Regions from separate parts of the Dehalobacter sp. MCB1 genome, predicted to be linked through region 1. Evidence: riboswitches for the same ligand, from Rfam matches in the RefSeq annotation. Region 1 holds a riboswitch; each other region holds the start of a gene.
The links. Region 1 has a riboswitch for cyclic di-GMP ahead of A7K50_RS03105 (HD-GYP domain-containing protein). Riboswitches for the same ligand answer to the same signal wherever they lie in the genome.
Positions count from the first base shown of each region.

Region 1 (4,216 bases):
CGATCAAATCAGCTCCGCCCAGATCGCTCCCGCTGAGGTCTGCGGCAATCAGACAGGCTCCTCTAAGGTTAGCCCCTCTGAGGTCTGTTTCCCGGAGATCTGCAGCAATCAGACTATTCCTGCGCTTAAACGTCTTCCGAATCCCAGCCTGAATATTCCGTTCCTGACAAACAAAAGCACGGACCAGTTCACTTGTTTGAAGCAGCAGGGTATTTACTTCGGTACGATATAAGGGTACATCCATTTTCAGAAGCTCGCCTGGGCTGAGCAGTGTCAGCCGTTCCGTCTCTTCCCGCAGGGTACGAAGCGCCTCATGAATTGAATGAGCCGGCCGTAATGTCTCTGCTTCTGTCAAATACCAGAGCATCTCCTGAAGCTGGCGAATGACAAGGAAAACTTCAAACATTTGCTCCCGGAATTCCGGTGATCGCCGCCAGTCTCTGCCGCCGTAACTGAGCTTGGATACTTTTGGCCCTGCGCCAAAACAGTCAAATGCTATGCAGCCTTTCAGACCCAGTCCCTGAAGATCTTGATAGATACTGCAGCGAAAATTTTCCTGCAGGTTCCGACAGGGTTGACCAGCCTCTTTATCGTTTGGGAAGCCTTCCGAAGCTGAAAAATACAGCGCGGTGCAGCACAACCCGAAGCAGTTCTCGCAGTCAGTTCCCAGACTGCGCCTCTGCTCAGCAAAAATGTCTATTGGTTCACGAATTCCAGACAATATTTGATCCTCCAAAACAAAGAACATTTGATTTATCCCCAGAAATGATGCTTGAATAGTCTGTTTAATCCTTTTTAGCCTTTCTAAGAACCAGTTGAATATTCAGACTATCGGCTTCCGCTTTTAGCAAGCGGACAGCTTCTTCAGCACTGCCCTTACAGTTGATCCGATCCATATGATGGATCTTATCCATCATATTATTCAGGACGGCAAGCGGCAGCAGGTTCACCGCCAGACAATAAAATCCCTTTGATTTGCCGTCATTGTAATCCGCGATTAGTTCCCCTAAAATTTTGTGTTTTTCCGTCAGTTCTTCAAGATAATTTTGAAGATCCATTTTAGCCTTGGCTTGATCCTGCAATACATTTTGATAGGATATAAAAGAATCGGCCTCGCTTGGAGCCTGATACCTCTCACATGGATAGACACTGCATTCAAAACAGTATTCAACATTTTGATGCTTTTTATTACAGGTAATTACGGCACAGGAAGGATGCTTCAAAAAAAAGTCCGGGCCCCCGCAGCCGGGGCACTTTGAAGAACCTTCCGTATGAAAACGCGGACAAAGACAGCAATTTAATCCGCATAATGAAAAGTCGGCGCATTTCCGCCTGTATTCTTTACTTACCATTGATTTGACCATCACATGCATCTCCCGGCAATAATCATTTGATAAAGATCAGATTTCAACCCCTGCAGAACAGTTCTCTGCAACTCTGTACTTCACGATCTTGCTTATTAACGCATACGGCATAGGCTTATTTAACGGGAATTGTACCGACCCTTTGGCTCCCTTATAACCGGCCAGTTCCTGTTTAAAGGCTTCAATCCCGCTTGGTGTCGGATAAAATCCAATGTGGTTCTTGAATGCTGCGAAATGAACGAGATTACCGTTCAGTACAAACGTAGGCATCCGATAGCTAATCTTTTCCACTGCGTCCGGTGCTGCTTCTCTTATCACATTTCTAATTGCTCTTAATATTTCCTGTATCTCATCAGGAAACTGCAAAATATACCCATCAACTGATTCATGAACCACTTTATCCGTTCCCATTTTTAGTTTCTCCTTTAACTATTTTCAGAATGTTATCCGCACGTATATAAATATCATTAATGAGTTATATGAATTTAAGCAGATTCCTCTGCTAAATTAAGAGACATTGATCATTTGGCACCAAAATAAAGAATAATTTTCCAAATAACCCCTGTAGAACCTGAAAGCAATGTGCTACAATGGTTCTATGACCGAAATATTAATCAAATAGGGATACAGGAGCAACGACAATGGCAAACCTGGTGAAAGCCAGGGACGCAAAGCTATGGGTCTTCCAGAATAATTCTGATGACTGCCAGGCTACCGAATCCGCTCAGGTTTGTTTTGAATGTCGCCATGCAGTCTGCTGGTGATTTTTTTGTTGCTTCAGCCAGCACTGATTTATTGGAAAGGAAGATTACAATTGCGTCAGGTAAGTGTAAACCGGCTTCAAAAGGGAGACGTGTTGGGAAGAACCATTTTCTCGCATAACGGCCGTTCATTGCTTGGTAAAGGAGTCACGCTGACCCAGCCATATATCGACCGGTTAAAAGAACTGGGCATTAGTATTGTCTATGTGGACGATGACGAAACCAAGGATATCGTTATTGAGGATGTTATTTCCGAGGAAAACAGGCGGGAGGCAATGAACTCCATTGAGCATTCAGCGGAAGCAGTACGAATCGGTAAAGACCTCAATGGTTTTCAAGTAAAAAAGACGGTAAACAACATCATCGGAGACATCCTGTTTCAAGAGAAGATATTTCTGAGCCTGACAGATATGCGGAGCTATGATAATCAAGTTTATGCGCATTCAGTCAGCGTCTGCGTCCTCGCAACCATTTTGGGCAAAGCTTTGGGACTGGATAAAGATACCCTGGAGGCGCTGGCAGTAGGGGCTTTGCTCCACGATATCGGGACTGTCAAGCTGCCAAAAGAGCTTGTCGCCAAACGTGAGGCCTTTACTCCGAAGGAAAATGACCTATATCAAACGCATACCATTCACGGATATGAAATACTTCGGAACAAACCCGAATTAAACTTATTGAGTGCGCATATTGCTTTGCAGCATCACGAATGGCTGAACGGAAGCGGCTATCCCCGGAAGCTGTCCGGCCGGCACCTCCATATCCTGGCCCAAATCGTCGGGCTGGCCGACTTTTATGATAATCTGGTCAATGATGGCCCGGGCCACTCCCGGATCGTACCGCATGAAGCCTGTGAAATTGTAATGGGATGTGCAAACAGACTATTCTCCCAGCAATTGGTTGTAACGTTCTTAAAGCATGTTGCGGCCTATCCGACCGGCTATACAGTTAAACTTAATACAGGTGAAGTTGGGATTGTAGTTGACCAGAATAAAAGTTTGCCGATGCGCCCGATTATCAGGGTATTAATCGCTGACAAAGGGCTGGCCCATGTCCAGGCTAAGGAATATAACCTTGTCGAAGATCTTACAACCTTTATTGTATCCATTGTCGAGTGAAGCTGATCCATTTTTTGAAAAAAATGCCGGCTCAAATGTTTTTTGGGCCGGCTAACCTATTATTTTGGAAGTTTTCCAAACACCTTCAGTATGGACCGGTGGAACGAATGAGGAAACGATGGTTCTGCAAACATTAGGACGCATTGGTCATGGATGACGTTTATCTGATTTTCCGTACAAAAGTCTATAGCCTCTTTGGATTCAGCCCCCTGCTGAATCCAGATATGTTTGACTCCGGCTTCTACCGCGTCCCTAACGACCTTATTGGTTTGGTCCGGAGGGATAACGATCACTACGCCGTCGGCTTTCTGCGGCAAAGACTGAAGGTTTTCATAGCAGATCTCGCCGTCAATACTGTCCGTATTGGGATTTACGGCAAAAACATTATACCCTCTCTTTTTTAACGATTTATACAGCCTATGCGAGAACTTCTTTTCGGATCTGGATACCCCGACCACAGCTAAAGTACGCTGGTCTAGAAAATCAGTGACTGAGCTCATTGTCGTCAAAAAAATGACCCCCCTTAATTAAATTATTGTTTATTTCTTGGCAATTTGGCTAATTCCTTCTTCCAATATTTATTTTCTGTGAAAACTATTTCAGTTCCTATCGTATTAATAAACAGGCTCTTATTTCCTTGCTTATATTCATGATGAACAGGCATTATTACTACATGTAAAAGCTTGCAATAATCTGGGCGGCCGGCAAAAACAGCACTTGCCCCAATAATGTGCCAATTAGTTTTGTAGCAATAAGCATAATGACCAATGCTTTCACATCAGCATAAGGCCTTATTCCTCTCAATGCCTGGTCTGTAATAATTGCTGATTTTGGGTCGATAAAAAAAGTAAGTAGAATACTTGCCATGCCATTAATGATTCCTGATGAAGCTGCTGCTGCTAGTGCTGCTTGCTCCGGGACCAGAAGAGCTGAGTAATTAGCGGCAAGGACCCCAATGGTATATATGCCTGTAACC
Region 1 covers NZ_LXPC01000004.1:187,728-191,943, forward strand. The annotation lists gene A7K50_RS03090 (pentapeptide repeat-containing protein) at 1-748, opposite strand, end outside; gene A7K50_RS03095 (DUF3795 domain-containing protein) at 786-1,364, opposite strand; gene A7K50_RS03100 (DUF1801 domain-containing protein) at 1,401-1,775, opposite strand; cyclic di-GMP riboswitch class I at 1,998-2,083, shown strand; gene A7K50_RS03105 (HD-GYP domain-containing protein) at 2,179-3,240, shown strand; gene A7K50_RS03110 (CoA-binding protein) at 3,300-3,740, opposite strand; gene A7K50_RS03115 (lipid II flippase Amj family protein) at 3,910-4,216, opposite strand, start outside.

Region 2 (4,216 bases), on a different contig from region 1:
CTTGATCACTATTCAGTTATCAAGGAACACGGTATTCGCCAATCCGATTATCGCACACTTGGCCGAAGATAGCTATACAAAAGCGAGAATTCCGATGAAATAAAGGCGAATTTTTCTCCCTCCATATTTCTCGTTATTATAATTTGATGAAATAATGAGCATAATATAAACGGATATATTTCACCAACTCTTGATTAGAGGAAATAAAAGAGTTATAATATGTACAGTTATTTCACTTAAAGGAGTGAGCTAAGATGGAGAAAAGATCCGGAACTCTTAAAAACAATTTGTCCGGGGATATGGCATATAAATCCTTTGTGCCTGCGGCCTTGCCACCCGTCCCAACGATCACGCTGGATAATGAGGCGGTTGAACTGCTCGTAAAGGCCAATAATCAAATCACTCTGTTAGCCGGCATCGCCATGAGAATTCCCAATGTGGATTTGTTCGTCACTATGTATGTTCGGAAGGAAGCATTGTTGTCCTCACAGATAGAGGGCACACAGGCAACGCTTGATGATGTCCTGAACCCAATGCTCGATGAAAACGTCAATCGCAATGTCGCGGATGTCATCAATTATATCAAGGCGACCGAGTTTGCGATCAAAAGGCTGAAGGAGCTGCCGCTGTGCAATCGACTCCTGAAGGAGACGCATGCGGTTTTAATGCAGGGCGTAAGGGGGCAGGAAAAAAGTCCTGGCGAATTTCGTACATCGCAGAATTGGATTGGCGGCATAGGGAGTACATTAAGCAACGCCAGGTATATCCCGCCCTCGCCCGATGATATGCAGGACGCCATGTCGGACTTGGAGAAATATCTCAATGCTGACGACGACCTCGACACTCTGATTCGTGCGGGGCTGATCCATTATCAGTTTGAAACGATCCATCCGTTCTTGGATGGCAACGGCAGAGTGGGCAGGCTGCTGATCACCTTGTTTTTGATGGAGAAAGGGGTTTTGACCACACCGGCACTCTACATCTCGTATTTTCTCAAAAAGAACAGGATCGAATATTACGACCGCATGACCGAGGTGCGCAATAAGGGCAATTATGAGCAATGGATCAAGTTCTTTTTACAGGCGATACACGAGTCCGCGTTGGATGCGGTGACGACGATTGACCGGCTGGTAGAACTGCACGATAAGAGTATTGCTCAGATCGGTGCGCCGGACAGAACAACGCAGACCGTCTTGAAGGTCTTCCGCTATCTCGAAACAAGTCCGATCATCGAAATCAAGAAGACCGCGGAAGCGCTCGGTTTGTCCTATAACGCTGTTTCAAGAGCCGTGACCGTTCTCATGGAAAAGGGCATTTTGATACAAACAGACAAAGCCAGCCGGACGCGAATCTTTGCTTACAGCGCCTATTTGGATATTCTGCGCAAAGACACTTAATCAAGCGGGGCAAAGCAAAAAGCGGTCGCAGTATTCATTACTGTGGCCGCTTTTTATGGAGCGCGCCATTAAGCCATCGTCTCCAGAGAATGCGGGATGTTTTTCCGAATATAGGAGTCAATCAGCGCATTTTTTACGATATTCGCAATATGCGGATTGTACTCATCAGCAAAGCTGATCGTTACTGGATGTCCGCTGACGGATATGGTGACTACTTTGCTCTTTCCGGTATCCTTTACTGCGTTCATCATAAGTAAATCCTCCTTATGTTTGTAGATGTTTTAATGGCACAAACATAAGGGCCGCCCTGTAATGAAGTTAGGCGCATGACGCACCTGCTTTTGGGCGACCCTCATGGCTTCTGACATTAAGTCTTTGTTTTTTCTGCTTATGGCTCTATTTGACACTACTTCCCGAGCCTTGGGCGACGGCCTGAACTGCGGCCGGCTAAGCCGCATCATGGGAATCTCACCCCCGCCAGGATCTCTGCCGGCTGCCCTCATTGCGTGATCCCCCGGTCAAGGGGGGCTGTGACTGGGCAGAAGTATCATTATAGGCTGACGGGATCATTGCGAAACAGCTTGCCATCGGCTGTTTTCCGGACGGATGGGTACCGCTTTGCACCTTATTTGGCCGTCTTTGATAAAAGAAACAGGAATGAATGAACAAAAAATTGTGGCTTCGTGTTTCATCTGTCCTTTTACAGGTGGTCTTGGCGCATCCTCCGGGGTCGCTTTCCCTTTTTGGGTCCGTCAGCTAACGTATTCAGGTCATCGGATATTCAATTTTCAAAGAACCCTTGAGGGGAAGAAAAAAGATCCCCTCACTTCTATAAGGAAGAAATGAGGGGATTGAGCGGATTTTTTTTACTTTTCCATAAGTTCTTTTAGTTTGCCAAAGATACGGTGCTTCCGGTCATTGATGGTTTTCTGCGGTATTCCGGTTTCTGCCGCAAGCTCCCGCTCACTCTTTTTCTTATAAAAGAACTCATAAATGAGCTTCTGCTCGTCCTTCGGCAAAGAAGATAACGCTTTGTGTAGCTTAGCCTGGGTTTCCTTTTGGATGACCATGTCCTCCGGAGATGGCGAAGTACACATATAAGCGGGGTTTACGCCATCTTCCTTTAATTTTTCCAAGGAAAGCTCATGCTTCTTTGCCTTTCTGGTGATATTCCGGGCATATTCGTATTCCTTGTAGTACGCTTTATATACTTTTCGAGTCACTGGGACTCGTTTACCTTTTACAATAATGGTGTATTCTTTTTGCTCAGACATGATATAGTCCTCCATTTTTTCGAATTTTAGAAATCGAAAAATGGAGAGCGGAGGAGAGCGGCAACGGGGACGGTCAGTATCTACTGTGTAAATCCGTATAACCAAAAGATTGGTAGAAACTGGTCGAAATAGGAAGAAAAAAGTCGAAAGAAAAAACCCAGCAATTTGCACAGTGCAAATCACCAGGTTTTTACTTTTGTATGAAATTATAAGGAAACATGAATATGTACGAAATCCTTCGTCTTTATTTCAGTCTCCTATGGGATTGGTTACAATACATGTCCGATACCCCTTTCGCTCATAGCAAATGGCGAAAGTCGGGGGCCTAAATAGCCATTACAAAAAACATCCATCAAAAGTTGCAAATGGATCATCAGCACAAAAGCCTGCCCAAAAAAGGGCAGGCTTCCGCATGCAACACTTGGCAACCAGGCTATCATAACGCTTTTAAGCGTCGTAGACCCTTTGGCTTTGCGTCCCCGCCTTTCGGCGGGTTTGCCCTTAACATAAGATTATTCATTTTTGATTTATGTTCAAGCGGCTGCGATACTCACACCTCCAAAGAATTCACAGCCTTATTCAACGCAGCATAAAGACGTTTTTTTGTTATAAACACTGGCAGGCTTATTGTTTTGGCAATTCGTTTAAGAGAAAATCTCTGCCAGCAGAAAAGCAATAAAATATATCTTTCTTTCGGACTAAGCCTATAGAGCTTGTCCAACTGCTTTTTTCTTTCGTTATCCAAGCTATTTATACCTTTGGTTGTTCTTAGAAGTGCCGCTTGTACCTATGTTCTCGCCAGTATTTTGTGGCTTTGAAAATGTATTCACGAAGCACCAGTATAGCAAAAACAGCTACTACTTGCATAAACAGGACGTTAAATCCATGCTGAAACAATGGCTTTTTGTTACCATCGTGCAGCGTTCCATGTTGCATCTACGCCATAGCTAACCAGATATGAACCTATTTGCTATAAGGTTGATGGTTATAATTATCCTATTATCACTTTAAGAATACTGGAAATATTATAGAAAAGTTATAGTTTAGTTATAGAAAAGTTATAGGGAAATCGCAAAAACGACAAAAAAGGATGTCGTTCCGATCAGAACGACATCCTTATCTACATCATTTTATTCTGAATATACTGCGGTATAAAGCTTCCCGTACAAGAAGATGATGAGGATTACGCTAAAAAGATGAATATTGCTTTACTATTCAGTTTAGTTCCACCGCTTTGCTATGAAAACAGAACGAAGGAGACCGTCCCAAGGTAACTGCCTCCGTTCAATTATTTTATAGAAGATATCCGCGCATGGATGTAAAAACAATGGCGAAAAGCCGCTTGGAAGACTTTTCGCCATTGTTTAATTATGCCGCTTCTTTATCTAAAAATCGCATATAATCCATTAAAAGTCAATGAACCTGCAAAAGCAGACACTTCTTCCAGTGAATACGTCCGATCAGAATTGAACCATTCTCTATATATGGATAGGATACCGGATACTGCGAACTCAATTGCATATGGCAGCATTTTTTTATTATTTA
Region 2 covers NZ_LXPC01000018.1:94,702-98,917, reverse strand. The annotation lists gene A7K50_RS13585 (Fic family protein) at 255-1,397, shown strand; gene A7K50_RS13580 (hypothetical protein) at 1,466-1,648, opposite strand; gene A7K50_RS13570 (sigma-70 family RNA polymerase sigma factor) at 2,264-2,671, opposite strand; cyclic di-GMP riboswitch class I at 3,092-3,181, opposite strand; gene A7K50_RS13560 (TetR/AcrR family transcriptional regulator) at 4,053-4,216, opposite strand, start outside.
Region 2: it holds a riboswitch for cyclic di-GMP, as region 1 does, so the genes downstream of both, A7K50_RS13570 (sigma-70 family RNA polymerase sigma factor) here and A7K50_RS03105 (HD-GYP domain-containing protein) in region 1, are expected to answer to the same signal.

Region 3 (4,216 bases), on a different contig from region 1:
AGGCACTGAATAAAGGTGCCTTGGACAATGATGCTATGAATGAGGATCAGCTGATTATATATACCCATGGCTGTTATGGCTGGAATCCGGACATTAATTATCGGCTGGACGCTGAAGAATTTGATCAATATTTTACGGCAGCCAGGCAAAATAAATCTGTTGATCCGCAAAAATCCATGTCGTACTATCAAAATATCTTAGCGTTGTATCTGGGCAGTTACCTTTCAGAATCCATATACAACGAATGGACAATACCTCTGAGAAATCATTACCGGCGTTTGTATCTCCAAGCGATGTCGGATTACTGCTGCCTTCTCACAGCACAAGGAGAGAACAAGCTTGTGATCGAGGTTTGTGAAAAAGTGATCATTAATGAACCGCTTGAGGAAGAATTTCATGTTATCCTGATGGAGGCACTTCTCAAAGAAGGAAAAGTGAAAGATGCCAAACAGAATTATGAATATATCACAAGTAAACTGTATCAGGAATTTGGTGTCAGGCCATCTACCGAATTGAGGAATCTATATAGTAGGATTACAGCGAAGGATAAGACTGTGCGGGCTGACATCGAATCCGTACAGGAGGAAATTGCCGGCACGGATGGTGACGGACCATTTTTCTGTGACAGAGCAACTTTTAAATCTGTTTATGATCTCGAAAGGCGAAGAGTAGAACGCAGCGGCCAGTCAATGTTTACAGTGCTATTGACCTTGCAGCCCAGTGAAAAAACGGTACTGAACAAAGACGCTGCCGACAAAGCTTTTCAGACATTAAAAGAAATTGTCGCCAGAAGTCTGCGAAAGGGAGATGTCTGTGCAACCTGGGATGAACTCCAGCTGGTCCTTATCCTACAGGGCATTAATGTGGAGAGTACGCGGATGGTTGTTGGACGTCTTGAGAATGCCTTCCGAGAAAAGACACGACAGAACGATGTCATCTTGAAGGCAAGATACCAGCCGATCGTTGCCAATCAGACGATTGCCAATGAAATGATTTGAATGACTTCATCAATAAATCCGACATCATCATGGATGATGCCGGATTTATTATTATCTTATATGATTTGACAGGAGATTTCTTAGTAAAGGGTTACTGAAGTATTTTTATGGGTCTTCGCAAAGGTTCCCGCATCCATGTTCAGATATTTGGTCGTGCTGGCCGTTACGAATTTCTTGTTCTTAATATAACCTGCATCCCAGGTAGTATCGATGCTGATCCATTCTCCGTCAACCAGAGCTTCATTCCAGGCATGTTTTTCGTAGGCCTGCTGCGAGCTGCTCCAGGCATCTCCATATACGACTCTGGTTTGCACACCGGCTGCTCTGGCCAGTGCTGTGAAGGCGAAGGAATAATCTCTGCATGTTCCTTTTTTGCTTCTGATGACATCTGTCGCTGTATTGACGCCGATATTTCCGCTGTAATACGCATTGGTATCATAAGCAATATTCTTTGTAACCCAGCTGTGTATGGCGATTACTTTATCCATATCCGTTGTGCATGTTTTCGTAAGGGAAGCTGCTAGGTTTTTGATGGTAGGATTGTCACTATTTACAAAACCGGAAGGAGTTAGGCAAAAGTAATTTTCTGTTGAAGTATTCTGTACCTCGAAGCGAATGCTACCGTCAAACTGTTTTCCGTTGTCTCCAACCCAGATCGTATATAGACCGGCTCCAAAACGCAGCCAAATTACTTTAGAGAACACACCTTGATTCACAGAGACGGGGACCGTTGTGATTTCCCCATTGGGTCCTCTCAGGCAAAGCCAGATCTTACTCAGAGTGCTTGTCCCTTCGATGGTGAAGGAACGGTCATATTGGGTGCCACTAATTGAAGGAGAGGTCACCTGTATGGTATCTGTCTGGAACGCTACGTTGTAAGCCGCTTCTGCTTTTGTTGTGCTAAGGGTTATAAACATCAGAGCTGCCAAAACAACTGATATTACTTTCAAAGATAATTTTCTTTGCATCGTGTTGAACCACCTTTCTCGGTTAAAAAAAATCCCTCTTCAGGGGCTACCTGAAGAGGGCAATCATTATGTCAAAATGATAAAGACTTGTCCTGCACTTTCGGTAACCCGGCTGCCATAACCTTGCGGTGTTAGGCCCGTAGCTTTGCGTCTCCGTCTTTCGGCGGGTTTGCCATTATCGTCTGCTATTTAGTTTTGAAAATCGTTTAACTATTAATACAAAATACCTGTTCCGGATACCGAAACAGGCGTTATAAGCACTATAACTGCACTTTCGGTAACCCGGCTGCCATAACCTTGTGGTGTTAGGCCCGTAGCTTTGCGTCTCCGTCTTTCGGCGGATTTGCCATTTATCGCTTTTGCTTATCCAAATTATAGTATACAAATTGCCTCTTGGCAATAGTTTTTTAAAAAGATGTAACTAGTATGTGACATTTTTTAGCAAAATAATTCCTGCAGCAGCGGGTTTAATTTTCGAGCACTTTCTTGATCTAGCCAGGCCAGGGACCAGCAGCCGGCCCCGCCAAGGCCGAATGTGTTGATTAAGGAAAGTTTTGCCTTCCAGCTTTGACAGTCGTCAAAATAAACTGTCCACTGGAAGCCATGCTCATCCGTATAGAAAAAAAACGGTATGCCTAGGGGGTCTGAAGGGACGGTCTTTCTGGTAACTTTTCCATGATAGCGAGAAGCGGTTTGTATGGCAACGGTAAGCCCAAGTGCCTTGGATGCCCAGCGGGTGCCGTCTTGTCGCCAAGCCCTTCCGTAATAGGGCATGCCCATTAGAATTTTTTCGCAAGGAATCCGGGTAACTGCGTAAGCCATGACCTTGCTTACCCAGTCCAGTGGGGCGATTGGACCTGGAGCGGATGTAGCATAATGCAGATCGTAGGACATGATCTGTATATAGTCGACATATTTGGCGAGTTCAGGGTAATTATACTGAACGCACCAGGGCTCTGCTGTGTCGGAAGTCCGGGACATCACAGAGACGAGGGTGAGCTTTCCTTCGGCGGATAACTGCGCATAGAGGGTTTTCATTAAAGCGGTAAGTCCCGGTCCGGTATCGGACGAGAGCGCTTCAAGATCGACCAGAATCCCGTCCGCTCCGGTATCCCTGATGAGCTTCAGGCAGCTTTCCTTAAAAATACTGCGTTTCAGAGGATCACGCAGCATATCCCCGGCAGTCTTGCCGCTACCCAGCACCATCGGAACCACTTTGGCGCCGCTGCGTTGTCCGAGAGCGACCAGGTACTTCGGTATTTCAGGATCGGTAAAGACACAGCCAAAACTGCCATCCGCTTGCAGCGGCCCTGCAAAATTTGGGACCAGGATATCAATTGATTTCAGAAGATTGCCGGAAACGCAGGCCAATTGTTTCTCGTAAGCCGCCTTACTGCCGTATCCATCCCAGAACTGAAGGTTAGTTATCATCTTGAAACCCCACTTCTTAGTTTCTTATCTTCTGATATCAATATTCAGTAAGAAAAAAGAGGGTGCGTGAACACCCTCTAGTACTAAATAGTAAATTACAGTCAGACTTAAGTATATCGGGCCTGTCTGCATGCCACAATTCCGCTTTCGGCCGTTGTGTCATCCTTGACACGTCGCTCCTTGCCATCCATGGCATCGCGACATTAGGCCATCCGTGGCCGTCAAAAGGCCGCGCTTCGCTTCCTTGCTCCGCTTGACGCTGGAACTGTGGCATGCAGACTCAACGTCATGGAGTCTGTAAAAAATTAGTTGATCCGCTCTTTTAGCAGCGGGTATAGCTCCGGAGTACTGACTTCGTTGATCCAGCCCATGGACCAGCCGCCGATGCCCCCGAGATTGTATTCGTCCATGATATCCAATTTTTCTCCCCAGCTCAGCCGGTCATCAAAATAAGCTGTCCTGCTGTAGCCGCTTTCATCGACATATTTAAAGGTCGGTACGCCGATCGGGTCTGTCAACGTGGTCTCTCGGGTGATTGTAGCACAGAACTGGTCAGCGGTCTGCGTCGCGACTGCCCAGCCAAAGACCTTGGACACCCAGCCGCTTCCTTCTGTTCTCCAGGCTCTTCCGTAGTAAGGTACACCCATCAGAATCTTTTCCGAAGGGATTTCAGTCACAGCATAAGCGATAACTTCTCTGACCCAATCCAATGGCGCAATCGGGCCGGGAGCAGACGTCGAATAATGTTTGTCATAAGACATAATCTGAATATAATCTACAACCTGCGCAAGGTCACTGTAATCGTACTCGTCGTACCAG
Region 3 covers NZ_LXPC01000012.1:327,509-331,724, forward strand. The annotation lists gene A7K50_RS09345 (BTAD domain-containing putative transcriptional regulator) at 1-998, shown strand, start outside; gene A7K50_RS09350 (transglutaminase-like domain-containing protein) at 1,079-1,966, opposite strand; cyclic di-GMP riboswitch class I at 2,066-2,150, opposite strand; cyclic di-GMP riboswitch class I at 2,240-2,324, opposite strand; gene A7K50_RS09355 (glycosyl hydrolase family 18 protein) at 2,405-3,397, opposite strand; gene A7K50_RS09360 (cell wall-binding repeat-containing protein) at 3,703-4,216, opposite strand, start outside.
Region 3: it holds a riboswitch for cyclic di-GMP, as region 1 does, so the genes downstream of both, A7K50_RS09350 (transglutaminase-like domain-containing protein) here and A7K50_RS03105 (HD-GYP domain-containing protein) in region 1, are expected to answer to the same signal.